Regions from separate parts of the Stutzerimonas tianxiuensis genome, predicted to be linked through region 4. Evidence: predicted binding sites of a transcription regulator. Region 4 holds the regulator's gene; each other region holds the start of a gene.

Region 1 (3,776 bases), on a different contig from region 4:
CCAATGCCGCTCACCTGCGCCTCGACCAGAGTGCGACCGCTGACGGTTTCGTCGTTGACGCTTTGCGCGCTGCCCACTGCAGCTTCGGCGCTGGTGGCAACTTCCTGCGCAGTCGCCGACATCTCGTTCATTGCCGTGGCAACCTGCTCGATCTGCCCGCGCTGCTCGGACACCGTCTGGTTGCTCTCGCCGGAAACAGTCTCGACGCGCGAAGCCTGACGCTCCACCTCGCCCACCGTGTGCCCGACGCGCTCGATGAGTTCACGGATCTTCGAAACGGTCTCGTTGAACACCTGGCCCAGCTCACCGAGTTCGTCGCGGCTCTGCACCTTGAAGCGTGCCGTCATGTCGCCGGCAGCCACTTTATCCATGGTCGCGCCGAGGCTGCGCAACGACGCACGAGTCGATATGTAGAACGCGCTGTAGAGGTAAACGACGAGCACAAAGACCAACGCCAGCGCGGTCAGCAGCAGCACCATCAGCAGTTGCTTCTGCTCGAGCCGCTGCTCGAGCTCATCGTCGAGAAAGCTGAGAATGGCGTCATTGAGCGCATAGGTCTTCGCCATCTCGGCGCTGATCAGGTCGTAGAATTTATCCCAGGGCTGATCCAGGGCTTCGGCCATGATCACCTGGTCCTGGAAGATGTCGCTGCTCGACTGCAGCGAGTTGCGACTGGCCGTCGCCTGAGCATCCAGTTGGCGCTGCGCGGCAGGGCTGCTGCCCAGCACATCCTGCAGCTGGGCAGCGTATTGCGCCTGCTGCTTTTCCAGCTCGAGCAAGAGGTCGTCCAGTTTGTTGCTGGCATCGGAGTTCAGGTACCCCTGGCCAAAGGTATAGGAGCCCACTGCCCGACCTTCACCGAGCGCAGCGGTGATGGACGGCGTCGCCGAGGTCAGCAGTTCGGAGAGCAGCCGTACATCGCGCTGACTGTCCTGGCTCAAGCCCGACTGGCTGGCGATCAGCTTGATCATTACCTGGGCCTTGCCCAGCAACGCACGGGCCATCGCAGCCTTGGCCTGCAGCGACTGCTGCGACTGTGCTTCACGCAGCGCGGCGTCCAGTTCATCCCGGCGCTGGCTGAATTCAGCGACCTGCTCAGGGTTGTCGCTGACCGGCGTCAGGTTCTGCATCCGGGCGGAAAGTTCTCGTTCGGCACTGGCCAGGCGGGTCACCAACGCCTGCACTTCACCGGTCTGGCCGATGATGCCTTCGATCTCGACCAGATCTTTCCAGTCTTCCATTTCTCGGCGCAGCTGCAACGCCGTGCCCAGTAGTTCCAGGCTGCGCAGTTCAGTGCGAGTGCCCACAAACTCTTGGTACGAGTCGCGTACCAGATAGAAGTTGGTCAACAGCATGGGGACGAAAAAGAGAACGCTGATCAGGCTGAACTTCATGCCGAAGCTCAGACGGTTCATCAGGGCGATAGCCGGATACAACAGACTTTTCAAAAGACGTCTCCCAATTTTTTGTTGTATTGCCGTCAGCGTCGAGGCTGCGGCAGGGCTCGTCAGAGAATGGTGCGAGAAAACTTATACGGGATATCGGACGGGGCTTGTGTAACTTAAGGTAATAGCAGAGTGACACCCCTACAACTGGCAGAAGACACGCCGATTCCGGCATATCCACCGCACTTATGCAGGGCGTCCGCAGCTCACGCTGGGCGTTATCGACGCGTTAGAGAAAGAGAATCCATAGCGCGATTGCCGCATACCAGAGGATGCGAGCACGCACCAGCAAGGCGGCAAGGCTGTCGAGCCTCAGGATGCCCGCCTGCCCCGCGTAAGCCCCTTCCAGGTCGGCCGCCACGGGACCGACCTTGGCCAGTAACTGTGGCGCAGGCACGCCCCAGTTCAACAAGTCCTCAAGCATGGCGCGATTGGCGGCGACGAAATTTCCGACCAAGCCGAAACTGGCGAGCAGAACCCGCACCGGCAGCCAGTCGAAGGCATGCCTGAACTGGCTCGCCCGCTCGCATACGGCCTCGGACTTGGCGTGATCAATGGTCAACGCCAGCAGCCGATAGGCGAGCGCCGCGACGGGTCCAAGCAACACGTACCAGAAGATCACCGCAAAAAAGCCTTGATGGCTGCGCCAGAGCAGCTGTGCTTCCACGGCACGCAGCAGGCCCGGTGCATCCGTCGCACTGAGCCCCAAATCACGTTCGGCGACCAGCGCTGCGGCTTCGTCATCGCCACGACGCCAGGCATCGCGGAACGGCCCGAGCTCGCGTTTGCCCTGGCCGCGACCCAGGCTGTAGAGCAACACCAGCAAATGCAAAGGCAGGCTTAGCCAGCCATAGGCCAGCGGCTCTAGCGCCAGCAACAGCATGCCGAGCAACAGCACCGGCAGCAGCACCAGGAAGAACAGACTCAGCCATGGTCCATAAGCCGTTCCCGCACCGCCATCGACGCGCGCCAGCAGGCGCAGCCAAGGGCCGTCGTCCTGTACCCCGCGACGCCAATCGGTGAGCTTATCGATGACCAGCGCCAAGAACACCACGAGAAAAATCATCTGTCGAATCCTGTCAGGGCAGTCTCACACCACGATTGAAGCGGTGCGCAAACGCTGCCAGTCAAATGCGGGGCCGGGGTCGGTCTTGCGACCCGGCGCGATATCGCTATGGCCACAAACCCGCTCCGGCGTGATTGCCGGATAGGCTTGCTGAAGCAGACGACACAGAGAAGTCAGGCTGTCGTACTGGGCTTCGCTGAATGGCAATTCATCAGTGCCCTCCAGCTCGATGCCAAGGGAGAAATCGTTGCAGCTTTGCCGATCACCGAAGCACGACACACCGGCGTGCCATGCGCGATCAAGGCAGGAGACGAATTGGGTAATCGCGCCGTCACGTTCGATCAGGAAGTGCGCGGACACCTGCAGGTTCGCTATTTCTTCAAAGAAGGGGTGCTCGTCACAGGGCAGACAGTTCTGGAAGAATTGCTGGACCTTTCCGGTTCCGAACTGGCCCGGTGGCAGACTGATGTTGTGAATGACCAGCAGCGAAATCTCGCCGTCCGGACGCAGGTTGAAGTTGGGCGAAGGGCAATGGCGAATGCCTCGGCACCATCCTGTCGCATGATCCAACTGCATCGCGGCGAAACCTGGCTGAACGGAGGCCTGCAGGCTAGCGCCTGCAGCTGCCCCGCTGCAAGCGGCCAGGCTATTCCGGATCCATCACTTACTGACGGCCACGCGCTTCTCATCACGGCGCGAGGCCAGACGATCGGCCAGGCGCGTCGGCTCAGGCAGTCGATAGCGGGTGACGTAACGCATGACCAATTGCGGGGCGCTTTCCAGGCTGACCCGGTTGCCCGGCGAAATGATCAGAGGGCGAACCTTATCCTTGCTGCGTAAAACCGTGCCGATCACCTTTCCTGCTTTGTCCAGCAGGTCGACCTTATCGCCGCGCTGCTCGCCGAGCGGCTGATGAAGCCCGGTGAGGATTTTTTTCGCCACGCCGATGGTCGGCAGGCCGGTAACCACCCCTAGATGAGCAGCAATGCCAAGCCCCCGCGGATGCGCAATGCCATGCCCATCGGAAAAGATCAGATCGGGCGTCTGATCAAGGGAGTCGAGCGCCTGCAGCACGGCAGGCAGCTCGCGAAACGACAGCAGCCCCGGGATGTAGGGCATGCACGTCGGAATTCTTGCCAGTGCTTGGCCCAATGGCTCGAGGGTTTCGGCATCGAGGAGAACGACCGCGGCACGGGTGATCTTGCCGCCATCCTCGAAGCCGACATCGACGCCAGCGACCAGCTTTAAGGGACCGAAGTCATCGG
Region 2 (3,776 bases), on a different contig from region 4:
AAAGGCTGCGTAGTAGGCGGCCGACGACAATATGCGCGCGCCCTGCTGCCAGCTTGCTTCCCCTGAAAGCAGCCAGTACCCGAGTAGCGCCGCGGTGAACATTCCGAGGCGCCGCGGATAGGGCATCAGCGAGCGCCAGTGCCAGACGAAGAACAGGCCCAGCAGGGCGCCGCTGATCACGCTCAGCGGCTGGATTCGGGTTATCAGCGCCAACAGCTCGAACAATAGAGCCAGTGGCAATAGTGCGGTCATCTAGGCGGGCAGCTCCCGGCGAAGAGCGCCACGCTTGAACACGCCTTCGCCGAACGCGATCAGCCGATCCTGTTCATCCAGCAAGTCGCAGCTGGCCATGAACACCTTATGCCCAGACGAACGACATTTGGCTTGGGCTCTGACGCGACTCCCTGCTGCGGCTGCGCTGCTGAAATTGATGTTCATCGACAGCGTCAATGCCACCCGGCGGTCGGCCGGGTCGGCTTCCCAGGTGCCGCACAAGCCCATGGCGACATCCATCAAGGTCGCCATGACGCCGCCGTGCATGTTGCTGGCATTGTTCAGATGGCGTGGCAGCAGATCCAGGGCGAGGGTGGCGTGCTCAGGGCCATAAGCCAGCAGCTCGCAGCCGATGTCCTGGAAGAAGCCGGTAACGGAGGCGTGGACCTGCAGCAGTTGGTCAGGTGAGTAGTCGGTTGCGGACATGGCGTTCGATCACGGATGGCTTGCTAAGGAGACTGGCAGTCTTTAGGCTCGTGGTCAATTGGATGGAATAACGTTTCGCAGTGCGAAATAAAGATTGAGTTAAAGCGGTCGCTTTGCAACGCCATCTCTATTAAGGAGGTTTCCATGTTTTCTCGTATCGGCATCATCGGCGCCGGCGCTATGGGGCGCGGCATCGCGCAGCTTTTCGCCAGCGCTGGCCAGCAGGTCTGGCTCTACGACAGTCGCCCCGAAACCATCGACCAGGCCTTGCAGTTTAATCGCGAGCTGCTCGAGCGCAGCGTAGCCAAGGGGCGCATGAGTGCCGATGAGCTGACAGCAATCCTTGAGCGCATGCAGCCGGCGCATCAGCTGGCCGAACTGTCCGGCTGCGACCTCCTGATCGAAGCCATCGTGGAAAACCTGGAAGCCAAGCAGAGTCTGTTCGTCGAGCTAGAAGGCTTGATCGCTGCCGATGCCGTCCTCGCGACCAACACCTCGTCGCTGTCAGTCACCCGCATCGCCAGTGCCTGCAAGCGGCCCGAGCGAGTGGCGGGTTACCACTTCTTCAACCCGGTGACGCTGATGAAGCTGGTCGAGGTGGTTCGCGGTGAACGGACTGATCCGTCGGTGATCGAGCGGCTGGTGCAACTGGCCGAGCACGCGGGGCACTTTCCCGCCATCACCCCGGACACCCCCGGTTTTCTGGTCAACCACGCCGGACGCGCTTATGGCACCGAGGCGCAGCGGATTCTCAGCGAGGGTATCGCCACGCCAGAACAGATCGACCGCATCCTGCGTGACGGCCCAGGGTTTCGAATGGGCCCGTTCGAGTTGTTCGATCTGACCGGGCTGGACATATCCCATGCGGTGATGGAGTCGGTGCATGACCAGTTCTACTACGACCCGCGCTACACCCCGTCCTATCTCGCTGCCCAGCGGGTGGCGGCCGGGTTGCTCGGACGCAAGACCGGCCAGGGCTTCTATCGCTACGAAGAAGGGCAGCAGATCCGCTCGCCGGAGCCCCGCTACGAGCTGGTGACCATTGACCGACCGTTCTGGCTGGACAGTATCGAGCCCGCGCTGCGCAGCCAGGTTGGCTCAGTCCTGCAACAGGCAGGCGCGGTGCTGGAGGACGGTGCCGAGCCTTCGGACCAGGCAATCTGCCTGATCACGCCGCTGGGTGAGGATGCCAGCCATTGCATCGAGCGGCTGGCGCTGCCCGCGGTGCGCACCATTGCGCTGGACCCGTTCAGCGACCTCGACAGACGCCGCGTGCTGATGCGTCAGCCTGCGCTCGATCCGGGGCTGGAGGCGCAGGCACGTCAGGCGTTAGGGGCCGACGGTGTGCCCGTAGAAGTCATCAACGACTCGCCGGGCTTCGTCAGTCAGCGCATCGTGGCCAGTATCGTCAATCTGGGGTGCGAGATCGCTCAGAAGGGCATTGCCTCTCCGGAGACACTCGACCGCGCTGTAACGGTGGCCCTCGGCTATCCAAAGGGTCCGCTGGGGTTTGCCGCGCACTACAACCCGGCCCGAATCCTGACCATTCTCGAGGGCATGCAGCGCTGCTACGGGCAGGAACCGCGCTATCGCCCAAGCCCTTGGTTGCGGCGCCGGGTGCAGCTCGGTCTGCCGCTGACGGTGCCGGATCAGGCGCGCTAAGGCGAACGCCTGAGCGCAAGTTCAGACTAAGCGCCGCTTAAGGTTGGCTGCATCCAGCCGCTAAACCGGTAAGTCTGCCGCGCCGGACGATTGCTGGGGTTGCGCAATCGTGCCGTGCTCGGCAAGGCCATGTGCCACCAAGGGACAATGTTCTTTGTTGGCAGAGGTGGTACAACGCCTTTTTACCGGATGAAAACAAGAGGCCACCGATGCGCCCAACCTTCCGCCTACACCCCAGGGCCTGCCTGTTGCACGCGGCGGCTCTGTTGGGATTGCTGCTGTTTCATGGCTGGATGGAGCTGCCGTTCTATCTGACGGCGATTTCAGTTCTGCTACTGGCCCTTTGGCCCTGGCTGGGTCCGTGGCGCACAGCGGCAAAAGCCCCGATTGCAGAAGACGCCAGCGAGCTGAGCTCCGCTGCGCTGAGCAAGAGTCTCTCGCGGCATACCTGCCATAACGCGCTGTCGGCCGCTCAGGTGTCGTTCAGTGCTGAACAACTGGCGGCACGGCTACAGTCGCAGCTGGTCGCGGTCAGCGAGATTGCCAATGGCGCCGAGGCGATGACCGCGACGGAGCAGGACAGCGCTGTCCGAGCGCGGCAGGCCTTAGAGGCGGCCGAGGCCGTGCGGCGCAGCAGTGATACCGGCCGTATTGAGCTCCAACACGCTATCGAACGTATGCAGCAACTCAGCGCACAGACCGAGGCCAGCCGCGAACTGCTTGATGGGCTCTCGGCCCGTACCGAAGAGATCCGTCAGATCACCGAGGTGATTCAATCCATCGCCAGCCAGACCAATCTGCTTGCGCTCAATGCCGCGATCGAAGCCGCGCGCGCCGGTGAAGCCGGGCGTGGCTTTGCCGTGGTCGCTGATGAGGTGCGCAACCTGGCCGGACGCACCAGTAGTGCTACCGAAGAGGTCGGTCGGATGGTCAGCGATATCCGTGAGCAAAGTGGCGCGGTGGTCAGCCATATTCAGAAGCAGGCCAGTGAACTGGACGAGGCCGCCGCTCAGATCGCAGGGACGGGTACTCAGCTGAGCGGAATTGCTGATCTGGCTGGCAATGTCGAAACCCAGGTGGCGGAGATCGCGGCCGGCACGGCAAGCAATCATGAGCGACTGGCGCAGTTGTTCGTCGCGCTAGAGCAGTTGCGTGGCGACGCACTGGAGAGCGAGACCCAGACGCGCCAGCTCGAACAGGCGGCAGAGAAGCTCGTCGAGCAGGCGGAAACGGTCAGCGAGCAGCTCGCGGAGGTCCAGCTGGATGCCTACCATCAGAACGTTTTCGACCTGGCGCGCGAAGGCGCGGCGGCCATCGGTGCGCGTTTCGAGGCGGACCTGCAAGCCGGGCGCTTGACTCTCGACGATCTGTTCGACCGCAATTACCGGGCGCAGCCGGGCACCAACCCGATTCGT
Region 3 (3,776 bases), on a different contig from region 4:
GCCCCTTCGGCCACCACCTCGTATCCCGGCTGGTCCTGCACCAGCGCCCGCAGGCCCGCTCTGACCAGTCCATGATCGTCGATCAGTGCTACCCGTTTCATGCCTTTACTCCAGTATGCGGACATGCTGCTGCGATCGGCAGCTGCATGGTTACCCGTGTGCCGACCCCGCTGAGGCTGGCTATGTTCAATTCTCCACTCAACGCCGCGGCGCGTTCCTCCATGCTGGTCAGGCCCAGACTTTGAGCGCGTGTGCGAGCCGCTCGAACGTCGAAGCCGACGCCGTCATCAATGATTTCGACGCGCAGGGCATCGTCTGTGCGGCAGATGAGCACGTCCACACGGCCGGCGCAGGCATGGCGGGCAACGTTGTTCACCGCTTCCTGAACGATGCGGAACGCCACCAGGGCGACATCGGGAGAAAGGTCGACCGTTTTGCCCTCGAGCTTAAGCGACCAACGGGTGTGCGCAGCTTCGAGGAAGCGCGACAGATGCCACTGCACGGCAGCCTGCAACCCGAGCGTCTCGAGCTGCAGGGGATGCAGTGCCAGCGACAGGCTGCGAACCTTGCCCAGCGCCTCGTCGGCGGCATCACTGAGCTGGCCGGCCAGCTTGGCCAGCGCCGGTTCATGGGCCAATGACAAGCGCAGCCGCTGCAGGTGCAGCTTGAGGGCGGTCAGCTGCTGGCCGATGTCGTCATGCAGGTCGCGGGCGAGCTGGCGGCGCTGGCTTTCCTGCACCTCCATCAGCCGCTGCGACAGATGTTGCAGCCGCTGGTTGGCCTGTTCCAGCTCGCGCTGCATTCGCTCCGATTCGCTGATGTCACGCAACAGCAGCAGCACATCATGGTACCCGTCGTTTTCCAGTAGCAGCTCGCATACTTCGGCCTGAAACGGGGTGCCGTCGACGCGCAGCAGGATGACGTGTCGAAAGCACAGCGGGCTGATAACGCCGCACTGCAGGCGGTCCAGTCGCTCGGTTTCGCGTGCCCGCAGATGCGGGGCAATGTAGGGCTGCCATTCGCCAGTGACCGAGGGAGCCTCGCCTTTCGGATCGAACAGGCTGCCGGCCGCCGCATTGCAGAAGCGGACCTGTCCGCTGCGAATGATCACCACGCCGTCGGGCAGGCTGGCGACCATCCGTTCGTAGATCCGCGGCGAATAGGTGCCGGTCGGCTCGGCTGGCGGCGAAGGAGCAACGTCCGCATCGCGGGTGCTTGCAGCTCCGGCGACAGCTGGCTGTTGCGCCCGCATCGAACGGAGCATGACCTGGATGGCCAGCCACCACAGCGCCGAAGACAACAGCAGCGCCAGCAAGCTCCAGACGATGGCCACCGAGGGCTGAGCACCCATCAACAAGCCGCCCAGCAGCACAAAAGCCGCATGCAGCGTAGCGATGGCCCAGGGCATCCAGCGCAACAGCTGCGGGGAAGGGCCCAGCCGGTCAGCAATGTCCGATACACGCTCCGTCATTTGAGAACTGTTACCTGTGGTCGATGGGTGCCGCTGTGTGCGGCGCCTCCAGGGGTAGCTGTTTTTCTGCGCGAGCGCTCTATTCAGCCTAGTCCGCGCGCAGTTCCTCGCAAACGTGCAGCCGGATGATGACGTAAGGCGGTGTATGCATGCCCCGGCAGCGGCGGCGGAAACTTTAGGGCTCCGACACCTTAGGACACCCTAGGGCCGCCTAGGGTTTTGCCTGATACCGCCGTTGATGGCGGCTGCCTATCGTGCCGGTCATTCGACTCTGCCCTGCGAGGCCGCACTGTGTTTGCCTACCCTGCACTCTGGATTGGAATCGCCACCGGGCTCGCTGGCCTGGCACTGGGCTCGCCCTGGATCGCTGGCACGGGCAGCGCTGTCTGCGTGGCCGCGGCAGTCTTTCTAAAGCCGCGAGCGTCTCGCGCGGCGATCAACTCCGAGCCAGTGGTCGCAGCGCCGGCTGCCGCCCCGGCGGTCGAGCCGCTGCTCAATGCCGTGTTACCAACCTGGGACAAGAACCTCGGGCAAGTGCGCGACATCCAGCAAAACAGCGTGCGCCAGCTGTTCGAGCATTTTGCTGGATTGTCGGATCGGCTCAGCCAGACCCTGAGCAAGTCGGACAACGTGATCGGCGGCGATGGTATGGCCAGCAGCCTGCGTCAGGCACAGAACCGCTTGAACGAAGTGACCTCGGCGTTCCATGCCGCCAGCGGCCGCAAGGCTGAGCTGCTGGGCACCATTGCCGATCTCAACGGCTATGCTGCTGAGCTGCAGTCGATGGCCAAGCACGTGCAGGACATTGCCAGCCAGACCAACCTGCTCGCGCTCAATGCCGCCATTGAAGCGGCCCGTGCCGGCGACTACGGCCGCGGTTTCTCGGTGGTCGCCGACGAGGTGCGCAAGCTGTCGACGCTGTCAGCCGAGACCGGCCAGCAGATGGGCAACAAGGTCAGCGAGATCAACCAGGCGATCCGCGCCACTGTGACCGCGGCCGGCGAACTGACCACCCGCGAGCGCGACAACCTCAGCTACCTCGACAGCGTGGCGGGCGACGTCATGCAGGGGTTGGGACAGAGCCTCAACGAACTCTCGGTCACCTCGCTGCAGCTGCAGCAGGAGACCCGCGTTACCCAGGCGACCATCGAGGAAATCGTTGTCAGCCTGCAATTCCAAGATCGCACCGACCAGATGCTCGATCACCTGCAGCACGACATGCAGCGCCTCGACCAGGCTGTGCGTGCCGGCGACGACCGGGTGCGCGATCCGCAGCGCTGGCTACGCGAGCTGCACCAGCACTTCACCACCGACGAGGAGCGCCACGGCAAGACCCGTAGCAAGAGCTCCGGCGACGACGTGACCTTTTTCTGATTCAACAAGGAGCATCACATGGCCAAGACCATTCTCATCGTCGACGACTCGCTCTCCATGCGCCAGCTGGTGAAGATGACCCTCACCGGCGCCGGCCATCAGGTCATCGAGGCGGTCGATGGCAAGGACGCACTGACCAAGCTCAACGGGCAGAAGATCAACCTGATCATCAGCGACGTGAACATGCCGAACCTCGATGGCATCGGCCTGGTGAAGGCGGTCAAGGCCAACGCGGCCTACCGTTTCACGCCTATTGTCATGCTCACCACCGAAAGCGAGCAGGGCAAGAAGGCCGAAGGCCAGGCGGCCGGCGCCAAGGCCTGGATCGTCAAGCCCTTCCAGCCGCAGCAACTGCTGACCGCTGTCGACAAGCTGGTCGGCTGAGATGCTCGAAATCACCTATGACCGCAGCGTCGAGCCGGCCCGGCTTCGCCTGACCGGCAGCCTGACGATCTACGAGGTCGGCCAGGCTCACGCGACCTTGCTGAGCATGCTGACCAAGACGGATGCGAGCCCCTGCCTGCTCGACCTCGAAGCGCTGGAAGAACTCGATACCGCCGGGGCGCAGCTGCTGCTCGCGACCCAGCGTCATTTCGAGGCGGCCGGCGGCAGTTTGAAGGTGCAGGGGCCGGCCGCGGCGGTGACCGAGGTGCTCGAGCTGTTGCGACTGGAAACTCTGTACCCCGACGTCCTACTGGCCCATCGCTGAAAGGAAACCGTGATGCTTGATGGCGAACAATGGAGCCAGCTGCTGCTGAGCTTTGTCGAAGAGGCCCGCGACCTGGCCAAGCAGGCCGAAGAGTACCTGCTGCTGCTCGACGAGTGCCCCACCGACGAAGAGGCTATCAACGGGCTGTTCCGCGCGATGCACACCCTCAAGGGATCGGCCGGGCTGTTTTCGCTGGGGCCGCTGGTGGGCTTCACCCATCAC
Region 4 (3,776 bases):
CCCAGCCGGTGCCGGCAAGACGACCACCCTGGCCAAGCTCGCTGCACGCTACGTGCTCAAGCACGGCCCGCAGAGCATCGCTCTGGCGAGCATGGACAACTATCGGATTGGGGCTCAGGAACAGCTGAAAACACTGGGGCGTATTCTCGACGTACCGGTTATTCAGCTGGACCCGAGTCAGCCCTTGAGCAAAACACTAGCGCCGCTGGCTCGTAAGCGCCTGATTCTTGTCGATACCGCTGGTCTACCCGCGGGTGACTCGATGATGAAGGTGCAGCTCGAAGCGTTGGCGGACCGTGGCATCAAGGCGAAAAATTATCTGGTTCTGCCAGCGACCAGCCAGAGCCAGGTGCTCAAGGCGACCTGGCACAATTACCGCCGTTGCGGGCTGGCTGGCTGCATCCTGACTAAACTGGATGAGGCCGGCAGCCTGGGCGATGTGTTGGGGCTTATCATCAGTCAGCATCTGCCTATCGCTTACCTCGCCGATGGGCCGCGTATTCCGGACGACCTGCATCTGCCTCGCAGTCACCAGTTGGTCAGTCGTGCGGTGAGCTTGCAATCGGAAGAGAATCCGAGCGAGGAAACCATGGCTGACATGTTCTCCGATCTTTACAACGGTTCTCGGAAGGTCGGATGAACGCTTTGCTACGTGTGACACACAAAGAAGACGCGTTCGGGCTGAACGCATCGATGGCCCTAGGGCTCCAGCAAGAGATAGGCGTGTGAAAATGGGTATGCATCCCGTACAGGTTATTGCAGTGACCGGCGGCAAAGGTGGCGTCGGCAAGACCAACGTATCGGTCAATCTGTCCTTGGCGCTGGCCGATCTCGGGCGTCGGGTCGTATTGCTCGACGCCGACCTTGGTCTGGCCAACGTCGATGTGTTGCTCGGCCTGACAACCAAACGCACCCTGGCTGATGTCATTGCCGGTGAATGCGATCTGCGTGACGTGCTGATCCAGGGGCCGGGCGGCATCCGCATCGTGCCGGCCGCATCCGGCACGCAGAGCATGGTGCAGCTATCGACGCTGCAGCACTCCGGCCTGATCCAAGCGTTCAGCGATATCGGCGATGACATCGATGTGCTGATCATCGACACCGCCGCCGGCATTGGTGACGGGGTAGTGAGCTTTGTGCGCGCCGCACAGGAAGTGCTGCTGGTGGTGACCGACGAACCCACGTCGATCACCGATGCCTACGCGCTGATCAAACTGCTCAATCGCGACTACGGCATCAGCCGCTTCCGGGTACTGGCCAACATGGCCCATGCGCCGCAGGAAGGCCGCAATCTATTCGCCAAGTTGACCAAGGTGACTGAGCGCTTCCTGGACGTGGCGCTGCAGTATGTAGGCGCGATTCCTTACGATGAGTCTGTGCGCAAGGCCGTGCAGAAGCAGCGCGCCGTTTATGAAGCTTACCCCCGTGCAAAGTGTTCGCTGGCGTTCAAGGCCATCGCGCAGAAAGTTGACACCTGGCCGTTGCCGGCAACGCCACGCGGTCATCTGGAGTTCTTTGTGGAGCGCCTGGTAAGGCCCGCCGCAGAGCCTAACGAACAATAGCGGCTGGATTCGGTATGTATTACAGCAAAGCTCAGGCTAAAGACTCGCAGTACCAACTCATCGATCAATACGCGCCGCTGGTCAAACGCATTGCTTACCACCTCCTGGCGCGTTTGCCGGCGAGCGTGCAGGTCGACGACCTGATGCAGGCTGGGATGATCGGCTTGCTGGAAGCGTCAAAGAAATATGACGCCGGCAAGGGTGCGAGTTTCGAGACTTACGCGGGTATTCGCATACGCGGTGCGATGCTCGACGAGGTGCGCAAGGGTGATTGGGCGCCGCGTTCGGTACACCGGAATTCGCGCATGGTCAGTGAGGCGATTCGGGCAATTGAGGCCAGAACAGGACGCGACGCTAAAGATCAGGAAGTTGCGGCCGAACTTAAATTGAGTCTCGATGAGTACTACGGCATTCTGGGCGACACCTTGGGCAGCCGCCTGTTCAGCTTCGATGATCTGCTTCAGGAAGGTGAGCATGGGGAGTTCGAGGAGGATGCTGCCAGCACCCATCCGGAACCGTCCCGCGATCTCGAAGACGAGCGTTTTCAACAGGCGTTGGCTGAAGCCATCGGCAACCTGCCCGAACGTGAAAAGTTGGTGCTTTCGCTGTATTACGACGAAGAGTTGAACTTGAAGGAAATCGGTCAGGTACTGGGCGTCAGTGAATCGCGGGTGAGCCAATTGCACAGTCAGTGCGCGGCACGTCTGCGGGCTCGTCTTGGCGAGTGGCGCGCGCGTTAACGACCGGTTTGCAACAAAGCATTAGAGACCGCTTACGAGCTTCATTCATGAGGCCCGCAAACAGACCGTGAGCAGGTCTCGGATTCGGGTTTACGGAGGTGTACTTGGACAAGAACATGAAAATCCTCATCGTCGACGATTTTTCGACCATGAGACGGATCATCAAGAACCTCTTGCGCGATCTGGGCTTTACCAATACCGCCGAAGCGGACGACGGCACTACTGCTTTGCCAATGCTGAAGAGCGGAAGTTTCGATTTTCTCGTCACCGACTGGAACATGCCCGGCATGAGCGGCATCGACCTGCTGCGCGCTGTGCGCGCCGACGAGCGCCTCAAGCACCTGCCGGTGTTGATGGTGACCGCCGAGGCGAAGCGCGATCAGATCATCGAGGCCGCGCAGGCTGGCGTTAACGGATACGTGGTCAAGCCATTCACGGCTCAAGTGCTCAAAGAAAAGATCGAAAAGATCTTCGAGCGCGTCAACGGCTGAAGCAGTAACGCCGCGAGGGCACTATGACGCAAGCAGACCAAGGCCTGGCAGAGTTCGAAGCGACTCTGAGGGCTCATGCACCCCAATTGATTGAAAGTCTGCAGCAAGGCCGCTTCGAAGAAGCGACGCAGATGTTTAACGAGCTCAATCAGGCGCGCAACCTGGGGCTGTACCAGGAAGTCGGCAAGCTCACGCGTGAGCTGCACAACGCCATCGTCAAGCTCGAAATGGACACCTGTGCGACGGGGGGTGATCCGTCGCCAATCACCGACGCCACGGACCGATTGTCCTACGTGGTGGAGATGACCGAAAAAGCGGCCAACCGCACCATGGACCTGGTTGAGGAATCGGCGCCGCTGGTGAACTACGTCAGCTACGAAGCCCAGAGCCTGACTGCCGATTGGCAGCGCTTCATGCGTCGCGATATGAACGCTGAACAGTTCCGCGACCTGGTCAAACGCATCGATCAGTTTCTCCAGCGCAGCATGAACGATGGCAGTCAGCTGTCGCAGAACCTTAGCGAAATCATGCTGGCCCAGGATTTCCAGGACCTTACCGGTCAGGTGATCAAAAGGGTGACCCGGCTCATTACCGAACTCGAAAGTAACCTGCTTAATCTGGTGCTGATGGCAGGCCAGGTTGACCGCGTGGCGGGCATCCAGCATGACCGCGAAGCGATGCGCGCCGAGCAGGAACTAAAAAAACAAGAAAAACAGCCTTCCAATGGTGAAGGTCCGCAGATGCATGCCGATATACGTGAAGACGTCGTTTCCGGGCAGGACGATGTCGATGATCTGCTTTCGAGCCTGGGCTTTTAGGGGAAGTTAAATATGAGCTTCGACGCCGATGAAGAAATCCTCCAGGATTTCCTGGTAGAGGCCGGCGAGATTCTCGAACTATTGTCAGAGCAGCTGGTGGAGCTGGAAAGCAGCCCCGATGACACAGCCTTGCTCAATGCGATTTTTCGCGGTTTCCATACGGTA

The links. Region 4 encodes FliA, which starts transcription of late flagellar genes. Its sites were predicted from a motif close to CTAAAGTTTNNNNNNNNNNNGCCGNTAA; they were not measured.
Region 1: the regulator FliA is predicted to act here: its motif matches at 1,539-1,566, upstream of ACSSNI_RS08700 (methyl-accepting chemotaxis protein).
Region 2: the regulator FliA is predicted to act here: its motif matches at 2,398-2,425, upstream of ACSSNI_RS07440 (methyl-accepting chemotaxis protein).
Region 3: the regulator FliA is predicted to act here: its motif matches at 1,683-1,710, upstream of ACSSNI_RS16360 (methyl-accepting chemotaxis protein).

What each region holds. Positions count from the first base shown of each region.
Region 1 is NZ_JBPVWS010000005.1:121,660-125,435, forward strand. Features, by position in the region: gene ACSSNI_RS08700 (methyl-accepting chemotaxis protein) at 1-1,448, opposite strand, end outside; gene ampE (regulatory signaling modulator protein AmpE) at 1,675-2,511, opposite strand; gene ampD (1,6-anhydro-N-acetylmuramyl-L-alanine amidase AmpD) at 2,536-3,087, opposite strand; gene nfi (deoxyribonuclease V) at 3,172-3,776, opposite strand, start outside.
Region 2 is NZ_JBPVWS010000004.1:183,947-187,722, reverse strand. Features, by position in the region: gene ACSSNI_RS07455 (hypothetical protein) at 1-252, opposite strand, end outside; gene ACSSNI_RS07450 (PaaI family thioesterase) at 253-699, opposite strand; gene ACSSNI_RS07445 (3-hydroxyacyl-CoA dehydrogenase) at 844-2,361, shown strand; gene ACSSNI_RS07440 (methyl-accepting chemotaxis protein) at 2,571-3,776, shown strand, end outside.
Region 3 is NZ_JBPVWS010000013.1:28,876-32,651, forward strand. Features, by position in the region: gene ACSSNI_RS16350 (response regulator) at 1-101, opposite strand, end outside; gene ACSSNI_RS16355 (sensor histidine kinase) at 98-1,471, opposite strand; gene ACSSNI_RS16360 (methyl-accepting chemotaxis protein) at 1,763-2,845, shown strand; gene ACSSNI_RS16365 (response regulator) at 2,864-3,229, shown strand; gene ACSSNI_RS16370 (STAS domain-containing protein) at 3,231-3,554, shown strand; gene ACSSNI_RS16375 (chemotaxis protein CheA) at 3,567-3,776, shown strand, end outside.
Region 4 is NZ_JBPVWS010000002.1:82,999-86,774, forward strand. Features, by position in the region: gene flhF (flagellar biosynthesis protein FlhF) at 1-640, shown strand, start outside; gene fleN (flagellar synthesis regulator FleN) at 732-1,562, shown strand; gene fliA (RNA polymerase sigma factor FliA) at 1,577-2,302, shown strand; gene ACSSNI_RS03020 (chemotaxis response regulator CheY) at 2,419-2,793, shown strand; gene ACSSNI_RS03025 (protein phosphatase CheZ) at 2,817-3,611, shown strand; gene ACSSNI_RS03030 (chemotaxis protein CheA) at 3,624-3,776, shown strand, end outside.